DNA from 2 places in the Streptacidiphilus albus JL83 genome. Region 1 is predicted to be linked to the other one. Evidence: predicted binding sites of a transcription regulator. Region 1 holds the regulator's gene; the other holds the start of a gene.

Region 1 (7,070 bases):
GTGCGTTCCGCGGCTCCGGGCTCAGCTCCAGCGCCCGCTGCGGCCGAGCAGCAGCGCCCCGGCGGCCACGCCGGCGGTGGAGGTCCGCAGCACCGAGCGGCCCAGCCGGACCGGGGCCGCGCCGGCCTCGGCGAAACGCGCCAGCTCGTCCGGGGAGACCCCGCCCTCCGGGCCGACGACCAGCACCACGTCGCCGGAGGCCGGCAGGGTGGCGTCCGCCAGCGGCTGGGCGCCCTCCTCGTGCAGCACCGCGCCCAGCGCCGCGCCGGCCAGCAGTTCGGCGACCTGCCGGGTGCTCATCGGTTCCGCGACGGTCGGGAAGCGGAGCCGGCGGGACTGCTTGCCGGCCTCGCGGGCGGTGGCCCGCCACTTCGCCAGCGCCTTCGCCCCGCGCTCGCCCTTCCACTGGGTGATGCAGCGGGAGGCCGCCCAGGGCACCACCTCGTCCACGCCGACCTCGGTCATCAGCTCGACCGCCAGCTCGCCCCGGTCGCCCTTGGGCAGTGCCTGGACCACGACCAGCCGGAGCTCGGGAGCGGGCTCGGCCAGCAGCCCGCCGACCCGGACCTCCAGCACGTCCTTGCCCTCGACGCCGCAGACCTCGCCGGACACCCCGGCTCCGGCGCCGTCGGTGAGCACCACCTGCTCGCCGACGGTCAGCCGGCGCACGGCGACGGCATGCCGGCCCTCCGCCCCGTCGAGGCGGACCACCCCCCCGACGGGGGCGAGCCGGGCGGTGTCCACGACGAACACGGGGGCGGTCACATGGTCTCCAAGCGGGGAGAGCCCGAGGGGGCGGGCCGTCAGCGGCCCGCCCCCTCGGTGGTCGGTTCTGTGCGGACGGGCTCAGCGCCCGTTGAACGCGTCCTTCAGCCGGGAGAAGAGTCCCTGCTGGCCGGGGGCGAAGGTGCCCGAGGGGCGCTCCTCGCCGCGCAGCTTGGCGAGCCGGCGGAGCAGGTCCTCCTGCTCGGCGTCGAGCTTGCTCGGGGTCTGCACCTCGACATGCACTATCAGGTCGCCCCGGCCGCCGCCGCGCAGGTGGGTGATGCCCCGCCCGTGCAGCGGGATCGACTGGCCGGACTGGGTGCCGGGACGGACGTCGATCTCGACGCCGCCGTCCAGGGTCTCCAGCGGGACCTTGGTGCCCAGCGAGGCCGCCGTCATCGGCAGGGTGACCGTGCAGTGCAGGTCGTCCCCGCGCCGTTGGAAGGTCGAGTGGGCGTTCTCGCTGATCTCGACGTAGAGGTCGCCGGCCGGGCCGCCGCCGGGGCCGACCTCGCCCTCGCCGGCCAGCTGGATCCGGGTGCCGTTGTCGACACCGGCCGGGATCTTCACGGTCAGGGTGCGCCGGGCGCGGACCCGGCCGTCGCCGGCGCACTCGGGGCAGGGGGTCGGCACGACCGTGCCGAAGCCCTGGCACTGCGGGCACGGGCGCGAGGTCATGACCTGGCCCAGGAAGGACCGGGTGACCTGCGACACCTCGCCGCGACCGCGACACATGTCACAGGTCTGGGCGGAGGTACCGGGGGCCGCGCCCTCGCCGTTGCAGGTGGTGCAGACGACGGCGGTGTCCACCTGGATGTCCTTGGTGGTGCCGAACGCCGCCTCTTCGAGGTCGATGTCGATCCGGATCATCGCGTCCTGGCCGCGCCGGGTGCGCGAGCGCGGGCCGCGCTGGCCGCCGGCCGCGCCGCCGAAGAAGGCGTCCATGATGTCGCTGAAGCCGAAGCCGGCCCCGGCGCCGAAGCCGCCGGGCCCGCACCGCCGCCGTTGGCGGAGAGCGGGTCACCGCCCAGGTCGTAGATCTGCCGCTTGTTGGGGTCCGAGAGGACCTCGTAGGCGGCGTTGATCTCCTTGAACCGCTCCTGGGTCTTCGGGTCCGGGTTGACATCCGGATGGAGTTCTCTCGCCAGACGGCGGAACGCCTTCTTGATCTCGTCCTGACCCGCGTCACGCCGGACGCCGAGTACCGCGTAGTAGTCCGTGGCCACCAAAATGCTCCGCTTGTTTCCGTTCGCGCCGACGATCCAGTATCCAGCTCAGGCAAGGACGCTAGGACGCCGCCAGGATCTGGCCGACGTACCGCGCCACTGCCCGGACGGCGCCCATGGTGCCCGGGTAGTCCATCCGCGTCGGCCCGACCACGCCCAGTTTGGCGACGGTCTCGTCGCCCGAACCGTAGCCCACCGACACGACCGACGTGGAATTCAGCCCCTCGTAGGCGTTCTCCCGGCCGATCCGCACCATCATGCCCGCGTCCGCGGTCTCTCCGAGCAACTTCAGCAGGACCACCTGCTCCTCCAGGGCCTCCAGCACGGGGGCGATGGTGAGCGGGAAGTCGTGCGGGAAGCGGGTGAGGTTGGCCGAACCGCCGATGACGATCCGCTCCTCGGTCTGCTCCGCCAGCGCCTCGAAGAGGGTCGACAGCACGGCCGTGACCACGCCCCGGTCCTCGTGCTCGAAGCCCTCGGGGAGGTCCTGCAGCAGGGTCGGCACCTCGGCGAAGCGCTGGCCCCCGGCACTGCTGTTCAACCGCGCCCGCAGGTCCGCGAGCAGCGTCTCGCCGACCGCCGAGGGGCAGTCGATCAGCCGCTGCTCGACCCGGCCGGTGTCGGTGATCAGCACCAGCATCACCCGGGTCGGGGTGAGCGAGACCAGTTCGACGTGGCGCACGGCCGAACGCGAGAGCGAGGGGTACTGGACCACCGCGACCTGCCGGGTCAGCTGCGCCAGCAGCCGCACCGTCCGGGCCACCACGTCGTCCAGGTCCAGCGCGTGGTCCAGGAAGTTGCCGATGGCTCGGCGCTCCGCCCCGGACAGTGGCTTGACCTCGGTCAACCGGTCGACGAAGAGCCGGTAGCCCTTGTCGGTCGGCACCCGTCCGGCGCTGGTGTGCGGCTGGTGGATGTAGCCCTCGTCCTCCAGTGCGGCCATGTCGTTACGCACGGTGGCCGGGGACACGCCGAGATTGTGCCGTTCGACCAGGGCCTTCGAGCCCACCGGCTCCTCGGTCCCGACATAGTCCTGGACGATGGCACGCAGCACCGCGAGCTTGCGGTCGTCGAGCTTGCGCTCCTCAAGCACGGGGCACGCACCTCCTGCGGTCGGTCGGTTCTGGCACTCTGGGGAAAGGAGTGCCAATACCCGTCCGGCCAGTGTAAGGCGGAAGGGTGCGCCACCGGAACGGCCGGGCCGCCCCGGACGTACTTGTGGGTAAGCCCGACAGGGCAGAATTGCATGGAGAAGGCACACTTTGAGGAGAGAGTCATGGCCAGGACACGCTTTGCCCCCGACCGGGGCTTGACCAACCGCATGGTCCTGACGATGTTCCTGATCGGGCTGCTGTACGTGGTCTTCGTCGGCGCGCTGATCGTGCTGCTCAAGGGCGCCTGGCCGATCGTGGTCGTGGTCGCCGCCGGGCTGTTCATCGCCCAGTTCTGGTTCAGCGACAAGATCGCCGCCTTCAGCATGGGCGCCCGCGAGGTCACCCCGCAGGAGTTCCCGGAGCTGCACGGCGCCGTGGACCGGCTCTGCGCGCTGGCCGACATGCAGAAGCCGCGGGTGGCCGTCGCTCAGAGTGACGTACCGAACGCCTTTGCGACCGGCCGCAACGAGAAGAACGCCGTGGTCTGCGTCACCACCGGGCTGCTCCGCCGGCTGGAGCCGGAGGAGCTGGAGGGCGTGCTCGCCCACGAGCTCTCCCACGTCGCCCACAAGGACGTGATGGTGATGACCATCGCCGGCTTCCTGGGCGTGCTGGCCGGTGTGATCACCAGGGTGGGCGTCCAGTTCGGGATGTTCGGCGGCTTCGACCGCCGCGACAACCGGGACGACAACAGCGGGATGATCATGCTCGCGGTGATCGCGGTCAGCGCGGTCGCCTACGCCATCAGCTTCCTGCTGACCCGGATGCTCTCCCGCTACCGCGAGCTGTCCGCCGACCGCTCGGCCGCCGAGCTGACCGGCCGCCCCTCGGCGCTGGCCTCGGCGCTGACCAAGGTCACCGGGCAGATGGCCGCCATCCCCACCCAGGACCTGCGCCGCGCGCAGCCGTTCAACGCCTTCTACTTCGCCCCGGCGCTGAAGCCGAGCGAGGCGATCAGCAACGCGTTCTCGACCCACCCCTCGCTGGAGAAGCGGCTGGAGCAGCTCGGCAAGATCTCCGCCGAGCTCGGCCGCCAGTAGCCCCTTCGGGGCCCGCACCGCCTCCTGCCCGCCCTGCCTACCGAGGAGCTGACCCCCATGGGCTTCCTGGACGCCCTGCTCGGCCGCACCAAGCCCGTCAAGCCCGACCTGGACCAGCTCTTCGGCCTGCCCTCGGCGGCGATCACGCTGGAGGCCGCCGCCGGGTTCAAGCCCACCGGCGTCGGCTCGGTCTGCTTCGCCGCAGCCGAGGGCGGCGCCTTCGCCCAGATCCAGCAGGACGTCCAGGCGCTGCTGGACGCCGACACCGGCCGGGGCGGCACGCCGATCGAGTCCAGCCGGGACTCCTACGGCTACACCTGGCTGACCTCCCGGCACGACCCGGAGGACTTCGTCTCGCTGGTCAACGACATCCACGCGGTCAACAGCGCGCTGGAGAGCACCGGCTTCGGGCCGCAGCTGCTCTGCTCGCTGGTCAACTTCACCGACGTCCAGCACCGCCGGCTGGCGCTGGTCTACCTGTTCAAGCGGGGCAGCTTCTACCCCTTCGCCCCGCTGCCCGGCGAGAAGCGGGACAACCCGCTGGAGATCCAGATCAAGGCGATGATCGGCAACGACCTGCGGCTGGAGCAGGACCTCACCCGCTGGTTCCCGGTGTGGGGAGCCCCCGGCCTGTGACCCGCCCCGTGGACAGCCGCCGCTACAGCCCCGACCTGACCCCGCCGTGGAAGCGGTCGGTCCCCGCGCCCGAGGTGCCCGCCGAGCGGGACCTGGTGGTGGAGGAGGTCGTCACCGGCTTCTGCGGGGCCGTGCTGCGGGTCGAGAAGACCGCCGAGGGCTTCACCGTCACCCTGGAGGACCGGCACCGCAAGGTCCGGGTTTTCCCGATGACGCCGAGCGGCTTCCTGCTCGACGGCAAGCCGGTGACCCTGGTCCGCCCCGGCACCGCCGCCGGACCGGCCGCGCCCGCGCGGACGGCCTCGGGATCGGTGGCCGTCAAGGGCGTCCGGGCCCGGGTGGCACTGCCCAGCCGGATCTACGTCGAGGGCAAGCACGACGCCGAGCTGGTCGAGCGGGTCTGGGGCGACGACCTGCGGATCGAGGGCGTGGTGGTGGAGTACCTGGAGGGGATCGACGACCTCCCGGCGATCGTCGCCTCCTTCCGCCCCGAGCCGGGACGCCGGCTGGGGGTGCTGGTCGACCACCTGGTGCCGGGCTCCAAGGAGTCCCGGATCGTCCAGCAGGTCGGCGGGGCCGACGTGCTGGTGGTCGGCCACCCCTACATCGACGTCTGGGCCGCGGTGAAGCCGGCCTCGGTCGGCATCCCGGCCTGGCCGGAGGTGCCGCGCGGCGAGGAGTGGAAGCTCGGCGTCTGCCGTCGCCTCGGCTGGCCGGCCGACACCGGAGACGCCTGGCGGCGCCGGATCCTGGCCTCCGTCAACTCCTACAAGGACCTGGACCCGACGCTGCTGCGCGCGGTCGAGGAACTGATCGACTTCGTGACCGCTCCGGCGTGACCGCTCCGGCGTGATCAGCGGGCCGGACCGGGCGCGGCGAGCGGGCGGAGCTCCTCGGTCATCTCGTCGAGGTCGTCCGCCGGGACCCGGGCGCGCCAGGCGTGGCGGCCGGCGGCGGAGAGGCCCAACCAGGCGGCCTCCTCGGCGTTGCCACTGGTGAGGGCCAGGGTGGCGATGCCGTCGGTGGTCGCCAGGACCTCGAAGGGGGCGCCGCGCCAGGACACCAGCAGCCGGCGGTAGCCGACCTCCTCGCACTGGGCGAATTCCAGCCGCCGGGTCAGCGTCGTGCCGTCCTCGGCGGCCCGGTAGGCGGTGGCCTCGCCCGGGTTCGGGCCGAAGTCGGCGAGGTGGGGCGTGCCCTGGAAGGTGACCATCAGGCCGCGCGCTACGCCGCCGCCTCCCGGAGCGGGCACCACGGGGCCGGTGGGCAGGCCGAGGTCCTCGGCGGCCGGGAAGGCGTGCCAGCCGGAGTGGCGGCCGGAGTAGCGGGCCAGTGGCTGCTCCCAGCCTTCGGCGCCGTCCTCGGCCAGGTGCCAGAGTTCGGCGCCGACCGGGGCCTCGGTGAGCTCCAGCCAGTACTCGGGAACGGCCACCGGCAGGTACTCGGTGTAGCCGGTGCCGAGGAACGGGGCGGGCAGCACCAGGGTGGAGCCGAGCCTGGCCGCAGCGGCGGTGCTCCGGCCGCCGAACGAGGCCCGGAACAGCTCCGGCCAGTGCGCCTGGAAGCGCAGCACGAACAGGCCGTCCCCCACCGGGAAGTCGGCTTCGGCCCCGGCCAGCCCGTGGTGGGCCCGCACGGCCGCGCCCGACTCGGCGTCGATCACGTCCACCAGGCGGGAGCACAGCCCCCACAGTGCGGACGGCTCGAAGCTGCCGGGCACGACGGTGTTGGCCAGGTACTGCCCGGCGAGCTGCCGGGTGACCGGCAGCTGGATGACGGTACGGGGGGAGAGCCCGGCGGTGGTGGTCATTCCGGGTGCCGTTCCTTCCAGGTGGCGAGCAGGTCGTGGCGCTCCTCGGTGAGGTCGGTGACCTCCTCCAGGGGAAAGGTGCCCTCGTACTCGATGGCCCCGGTCCGCGTCAGGTGGGCGTCGGCGAAGGCCGCCCCCTTGGTGCCCAGGTAGTACCCGTTGATCCGGCCGTCACGGGCTCCGCCGCTGGAGAAGAGCTCGCCCTTCCAGCGGAACGTCCAGCTGGAGGCGTACCAGGCGGTGACGTCCGCGGGCGCGACGAGGAAGACGTCGGCACGTCCCCCGGGATCCGGTTCCAAGCCCTCCGGGACGGGCGCGCGCCCCTCGACCCGGAGCGGGATCATCGGCAGGCGATCGTCGGTCAGGGCCCGGTAGGTCCGGCCCCGGTACTCGACGAACCGACCGGGGCGGTACGGGCGTGCGCTAGCCATTGATCTTG
Region 2 (7,070 bases), 3.0 Mb from region 1:
GTAGCCCTGGCCCTCTTCGAGCTCCGCCACCTTGGTGGTGATGACGTAGCCCTCAAGGCCCGCGTTCTGGGCGATCCAGCGCAGCGGCTCGACCAGCGCGCGGCGGACGACCGCGACACCGACGGCCTCGTCGCCGGACAGGCCGAGGCCGCCGTCGAGCACCTTCTGGGCGTGGACGAGGGAGGCGCCGCCACCGGCGACGATGCCCTCCTCGACCGCCGCGCGGGTCGCCGAGATGGCGTCCTCAAGACGGTGCTTCTTCTCCTTGAGCTCGACCTCGGTGGCAGCGCCGACCTTGATCACGCAGACCCCGCCGGCCAGCTTGGCCAGGCGCTCCTGCAGCTTCTCGCGGTCCCAGTCCGAGTCGGTGTTCTCGATCTCGGCCTTGATCTGCGCGACGCGGCCCGCGACCTCGGACGCCTCACCGGCGCCGTCGACGACGGTGGTGTTGTCCTTGGAGACGGTGACGCGGCGGGCGGAGCCGAGCGACTCCAGACCGGCCTGGTCGAGCTTGAGGCCGACCTCCTCGGCGATGACGGTGGCACCGGTGAGGGTGGCCAGGTCGCCGAGCATGGCCTTGCGGCGGTCGCCGAAGCCGGGGGCCTTCACCGCGACGGCGTTGAAGGTGCCGCGGATCTTGTTCACCACGAGGGTGGACAGCGCCTCGCCGTCGACGTCCTCGGCGATGATCAGCAGCGGCTTGCTGGAGCCGCCCTGGAGGATCTTCTCCAGCAGCGGGAGCAGGTCCTGGATCGAGGAGATCTTGCCCTGGTGGATGAGGATGTACGGGTCCTCCAGGACCGCCTCCATCCGCTCCTGGTCGGTGACCATGTAGGGCGACAGGTAACCCTTGTCGAACTGCATGCCCTCGGTGAACTCGAGCTCCAGGCCGAAGGTGTTCGACTCCTCGACGGTGATGACACCGTCCTTGCCGACCTTGTCCATCGCCTCGGCGATCAGCTCGCCGACCTCGGTGTCCTGGGCGGACAGCGCGGCCACGGCGGCGATGTCCTCCTTGCCGTCGATCTCGCGGGCGACCGAGAGCAGGTGGTCGGACACGGCCTTGACGGCGGCGTCGATGCCCTTCTTCAGCCCGGAGGGGCCGGCGCCGGCGGCGACGTTGCGCAGACCCTCGTTGACGAGCGCCTGGGCCAGGACGGTCGCGGTGGTGGTGCCGTCACCCGCGATGTCGTTGGTCTTGGTGGCGACCTCCTTGACGAGCTGCGCGCCAAGGTTCTCGTACGGGTCGTCGAGCTCGACCTCACGGGCGATGGTGACACCGTCGTTGGTGATGGTCGGAGCGCCGAACTTCTTGTCGATGACGACGTTGCGGCCCTTGGGGCCGATCGTCACCTTCACGGTGTCGGCCAGCTTGTTGACGCCACGCTCGAGCGAGCGGCGGGCGTCCTCGTCGAACTTCAGGATCTTCGCCATGCTTAGGGTTTCCCTCTCAAACAACCATGCCCGGGCACCCGGTCTCACTCAGTGATGACTGGGGCCCGGGCGGGTCACGACTCTGCGGTCAGCGTCGCAGCTGCAGACAGCTGGGTCCTACTTCTCGACGATCGCGAGGACGTCGCGAGCCGAGAGGACGAGGTACTCCTCGCCGTTGTACTTGACCTCGGTGCCGCCGTACTTGCTGTAGAGCACGATGTCGCCGACGGCGACGTCGAGCGGCAGGCGCTGGCCGTCCTCGAAGCGACCCGGGCCCACGGCCAGGACAACGCCCTCCTGGGGCTTCTCCTTGGCGGTGTCCGGAATGACCAGGCCAGAGGCCGTGGTCTTCTCGGCTTCGAGCGGCTGGACCACAATGCGGTCCTCGAGCGGCTTGATGGCAACCTTGGAGCTGGTGGTCGTCACGTTCCGACCTCCCCCTTCGGAGATCACGGGGTGATTCATGTCTTGGGTCGCGAAGATTGGTATGGCGCAGCCGTCGTCGCGGTGCCGGAAACGCCTCTTCGCGGGTTAGCGCTCTCCAGTGGAGAGTGCCAACGACGACACTAGGCCGCGCTTAGCACTCAGTCAACCAGAGTGCCAACGAGTCGCTTACGCGATGATGAACGGTGTGGAGATCGAATCGTTCCGGGCCCTGCTGACCGACGAGGGCCAGGCGCTGCTGGCCGAGCTGCGCGACCATGCGCCCGGGGAGGAGCTGGCGGTGGCGACCAGGCTGCGCCGCGACCACCCGGCCGAGCTGGTGTCCGCCGCGATCGCGCAGGCGCGGCTGCGGCAGCGGGCGGTGGCCAAGTTCGGCGCGGCCGACGCGGCGCGGATGTACTTCACCCCAGACGGGGTCGAGCAGGCGACCCGCACCAGCGTCGCCGAGTGGCGGGCACGGCGCTTCGCCGCGCTCGGCGTGCGGCGGCTGGCGGACCTCTGCTCCGGCGTCGGCGGCGACGCCATCGCCCTGGCCAGGGCCGGGATCTCGGTCCTCGCTGTCGACCGCTCCCCGCTGACCTGCGCCGTCGCCGAGGCCAACGCCGCGGCACTGGGCCTGGACGGGCTGATCGAGCAGCGCTGCGCGGACGTCGCCGAGATCGACCCGGCCGGCTTCGACGCGGTCTTCGTGGACCCGGCCCGGCGGGGCGGCCGGGGCCGGATCTTCGACCCCGAGGCCTACTCGCCGCCGCTCAGCTGGGCCGTCGGCGCGGCCCGGCAGAGCGCGTACGCGGCGTTGAAGGTGGCGCCCGGGATTCCGCACGAGGCCGTGCCGGAGGGCGCGGAGGCCGAGTGGGTCTCCGACGGCGGCGACGTCAAGGAGGCCGTGCTCTGGTTCGGCACCGGGGCAGAACAACCCCATCGAGCGACCCTGCTGCCCGGCGGTGACAGCCTCACCGGCGGCCGGCTCCCCGACCCCGAGCCGGGACCGGTCCGCCGCTACCTCTACGAACCGGACGGCGCGGTGATCCGCGCCCACCTGGTCGCCGAGGTCGCCGAACAGCTCGACGCCACGCTGATCGACCCCAGCATCGCCTACCTCACCACCGACACCCTGCGCCCCAGCGCGTACGCCACGGCGTACGAGATCACCGACACCCTCCCCTTCGGCCTGAAGAAGCTCAAGGCCCTGCTCCGCGAGCGCGGCGTGGGCACCGTCGTGATCAAGAAGCGCGGCTCGGCGATCGAACCCGAGGAGCTCCGCCGCAAACTCAAACCCGAAGGAGTGAACTCCTGCACGGTGATCCTCACCCGGGTGGCGGGCGCCCCGATGATGCTGCTGGGGCAGCCCGCCCGGGCGTAGCCTGGCAGGAGCATCCCAGGGAGGACAGCGAAATGACCGCCGACCCCGTGACCGAGCCCATGCCTCGTGACCCCATCGATCTGCTGATCGCGCTGGAGGAAGCCGCCGGCTATCCGATCCGGCCCGAGTACATCGAGGGGACGGTCATCATTCCTCCGCAGCCTGACGACAACCACAACTCCGGGGCAGTCAAGCTGGTCGTCCAGCTGCACATGGCGGGGTGGACACTCGCTGGGATGGGCAACGGCTACACCACCCAGTCCGAGCTGCCTCATGGCCAGGCGCTGGTGATCCCGGATTTCTATGTCCAGCACCGCGAACCGACCGACTTGGACGAGGCGTTCCGCAAGACTCACAAGGGCTGGTACCCCATCAATCTGCTGGCCCTGGTGGGTGAGATCACCTCCAGCAATCGAGAGACCGACATCGAGCCCAAGTACCGCACGTACGCCACTGCGGCGGTGCCCGTATACGTCATCGTCGACCGACGGGACGGCATGGTCCACGTGCACAGCGAACCCGATCCGGACACGAGGCGCTACCGCATTCACAGCAGCGCCCCGTTGGGCGGCAAGCTGCCGCTGCCCGCCCCGTACCCGGTCCTCGACACCGCGCCGCTGGTCCGGGCGGGAGGCTAGACCGCTCGCTCGCGGGCGGCCCCGATCCCCGGCGGTGGGTCAGCCGGCCAGCCAGGCGCGGTAGTCGGTGGTGGCCAGCGGGGTGCCGGGGCGGGCGGTGATCGCGGCGCCGGGGACGTGCGCGAAGGGGCCGGCCGTGGGGTCGGTGACCACCGTGCGCCGGTCCCCGCAGGCGGCGAGGGTGATCCGGCCGAGCTCGTCCAGCGGGAAGACCTCGGGCCCGGCGACGTCCAGGATCCCGCCCAGCGGGGCGCCGAGGGCGACCTCCGCCAGCGCCCGGGCGACGTCGGCGGCGGCGACCGGCTGGATCGGGGTGGCCGGCAGCCGGACGGTGTCCGCGTCGGCGGTCCAGCTCATGATCTCCTCGACGAACTCGAAGAACTGGGTCGCGCGGACGATGGAGTACCCGACCGGACCGGCCTTGACCAGGCCCTCCTGGAGCACCTTGGCCCGGTAGTAGCCGAGGTCGGGGACCAGGTCCACGCCGACGATGGACAGCAGCACGACCTGGCCGACACCGCCCCGCCCGGCGGCGGCGAGGAGGTTGCCGGTCGCGGTCGAGAAGAAGGCGGCGGAGCTGTCGTCGCTGGTGGGCGACTGGCTGACGTCGATGACGGCGTCGGCCCCGGCCACCGCTTCGGCCAGTCCCGCGCCGGTGAGCAGGTCCACGCCGGTGGACCTGGCGTGCGGCAGGGCCTCGTGCCCGGCCGCACGCAGGTGCTCCACCACCCGCGCCCCGATCCGCCCGGTCCCACCGATCACCGAGAACTTCATGACAGACCCCTCCCGAAAACTCGGACAACTTATGTCCGAGACAATACCCGGACAACCTTTGCCCGCGATACCGGGATGTCGCCCGGGGTGCGGGATAGGCTGGCGCGGTGAAGATGTCGGGCGGGGTGGAGTGGGCGCTGCACTGCTGCGTCGTGCTCACCACCAGCAGCACACCGGTGCCGGCGGCCCGGCTGGCCGAACTGCACGACGTCTCCGCCAGCTATCTCGCCAAGCAGCTCCAGGCCCTGTCCCGAGCCGGTCTGATCCACTCGACCCAGGGGAAGTCCGGCGGCTACACGCTGACCCGCGACCCCGGGGCGGTCAGCATGCTCGACGTCGTCGAGGCCGTCGACGGCCCCGGTCCCGCGTTCAGCTGCACCGAGATCCGGCAGCGCGGCCCGCTGGCCGCGCCCCCCTCGGTCTGCGCCACACCCTGCGCCATCGCCCGGGCGATGGCCGCCGCCGAGGACGCCCGGCGGCAGGTCCTCGCCGCGGTCACCATCGCCGACCTGACCCGGCAGGTCGGCGCCGACCACGGGCCCCGGGTGATGAACGGCATCCGCGACTGGCTGACCGCGACCGGCGGTTGAGCCCGGTCGGCGGTTGAGCCCGGTCGCGGGCTACGGCTGCTGGATGTAGTCGTCCAGGCGGGCCACGCTGAAGCCCTGCTCCTCGATCCGCTTGACCATGTTGGCGAACATCTTGGTCATCGACTCGCCCTTGAGCTCGGACGGGCCCCGGAAGTGGGCCAGGATGATGTCGCCGTCCTGGAGCTTGCGGTCCGCGGTCTGGTACTCCAGGCCGGTGATCTCCATGGTCTCGGTCCAGTAGACGATGGCGCGCGGACCGCAGGCCTGGACCGCCTCGTTGAGGCTGGACGAGTACGCGCCCGCGCCGTACGGGGGGCGGAACAGGAACGGGGCGGTGCCGTACTGGGTGGTCAGGATCTTCTGGTCGCCGCAGACCTCGTTCTGCTGCTGCGCCTCGGAGATGGTGTTCATCGCCGGGTGGTGCAGGGTGTGGTTCTGGATGCTGTTGCCCAGCGCCTGCAGTGGCTTGAAGTACCCGTAGTCGTCCTTGATCGTGTCGTTCATCAGGAACATCGTGATCGGGATCTTCAGGTCCTGCATCATCTGGATGAACTTCGGGTCCTTCTCCGCACCGTCGTCCACGGTGATGAAGACGACCTTCTGGTCGGTCGGGACCTGCTTGATCACCGGGACCTTGCCGGTCCGGGTCAGCTTGATCGGACGGTCGACCGGGGGCGCCGGGGCGGGGACGAGCGGCTTGAGGCCCCACTTCGCCCAGAGCGCGGTGTTCGCCGCCACCGAGTCCTGCGAGTCCGAGCCGGTGGTGGCCCCGGAGCTCGCCGTGGCCGCGTCGCCCGGCGCCGCCGGGGACGGGAGCGGCACCGGCGGCGCGGCGCTGCTGCAGGCGGCGGCCAGGGCCGTGAGGGCAAGCGCCCCCGCCGTCGTTACGAGGGTCCTGCTGTACCGCTTCACTGCCCTGTGCTCCCGACGTCCGGTGGTGTCGGAAAAGACGCTACCGACTCCCAGCCGGTTCCCAGAAAACGCCCAGCCGTATCGAACTGGCGTTCCCAGCATCCGAGTTACTCGGACAGTCGGTGCAGTTCGTCGTGCGACGCCGGCGTGGCGCGGCCAGGGACGTGGGTCTCGGTGACCGGCAGCGAGGAGTCCGCCGACAGGTCGAAGGAGGAGGGCGTCCGGTTGCGCCGGACCATCTCCGCGCCCAGCGCGGCCACCATCGCGCCGTTGTCGGTGCAGAGCTTCATCCGGGGGACCCGCAGCACGATCCCGGCCCGGTCGCAGCGCTCCTGCGCCATGGCCCGCAGCCGGGAGTTGGCGGCGACCCCGCCGCCGATCATCAGATGGTCGACGCCCTGGTCCTGGCAGGCCCGGACCGCCTTGCGGGTCAGCACATCGGTGACCGCCTCCTGGAAGGACGCCGAGACGTCCCGCACCGGGACCTCCTCGCCCGCCCGGCGCTTGGCCTCGACCCAGCGGGCGACGGCGGTCTTCAGCCCGGAGAAGGAGAAGTCGTAGGCAGCGTCGCGCGGCCCGCTGAGCCCGCGCGGGAAGGCGATCGCCTTCGGGTCGCCCTCGGCGGCGTAGCGGTCGATCACCGGACCGCCGGGGAAGCCGAGACCGAGCACCCGGGCCACCTTGTCGAAGGCCTCCCCCGCCGCGTCGTCGATGGTCGCGCCCAGCGAGCGGACGTCGCTGGTGATGTCGGTGGTCAGCAGCAGCGAGGAGTGCCCGCCGGAGACCAGCAGCGCCATCGTCGGCTCGGGCAGCCGACCGTGCTCCAGCTGGTCCACGCAGATGTGCGAGGCCAGGTGGTTCACCCCGTACAGCGGTTTGTCCAGCGCGTAGGCGTAGGCCTTGGCGGCGGAGACG

The links. The regulator HrcA, encoded in region 1, represses chaperone genes, less so after heat shock. The targets are predictions, from matches to a motif close to TTNGCACTCNGNNNNNCNGAGTGCNAA.
Region 2: groES (co-chaperone GroES) is a predicted target of HrcA. The motif match lies at 2,012-2,038, and genes of this name have one in related genera.

Annotation. Positions count from the first base shown of each region.
Region 1 is NZ_JQML01000001.1:2,662,443-2,669,512, forward strand. Features, by position in the region: gene BS75_RS11550 (16S rRNA (uracil(1498)-N(3))-methyltransferase) at 22-765, opposite strand; partial or broken gene dnaJ (molecular chaperone DnaJ) at 847-1,991, opposite strand; gene hrcA (heat-inducible transcriptional repressor HrcA) at 2,053-3,084, opposite strand; gene htpX (zinc metalloprotease HtpX) at 3,268-4,185, shown strand; gene pspAB (PspA-associated protein PspAB) at 4,243-4,821, shown strand; gene BS75_RS11575 (DUF3097 domain-containing protein) at 4,830-5,660, shown strand; gene BS75_RS11580 (hypothetical protein) at 5,675-6,631, opposite strand; gene BS75_RS11585 (hypothetical protein) at 6,628-7,062, opposite strand; gene BS75_RS11590 (hypothetical protein) at 7,055-7,070, opposite strand, start outside.
Region 2 is NZ_JQML01000001.1:5,687,268-5,694,337, reverse strand. Features, by position in the region: gene groL (chaperonin GroEL) at 1-1,434, opposite strand, end outside; gene groES (co-chaperone GroES) at 1,552-1,860, opposite strand; gene BS75_RS24975 (THUMP-like domain-containing protein) at 2,066-3,241, shown strand; gene BS75_RS24970 (Uma2 family endonuclease) at 3,274-3,879, shown strand; gene BS75_RS24965 (SDR family oxidoreductase) at 3,919-4,653, opposite strand; gene BS75_RS24960 (RrF2 family transcriptional regulator) at 4,767-5,243, shown strand; gene BS75_RS24955 (polysaccharide deacetylase family protein) at 5,274-6,155, opposite strand; gene tsaD (tRNA (adenosine(37)-N6)-threonylcarbamoyltransferase complex transferase subunit TsaD) at 6,263-7,070, opposite strand, start outside.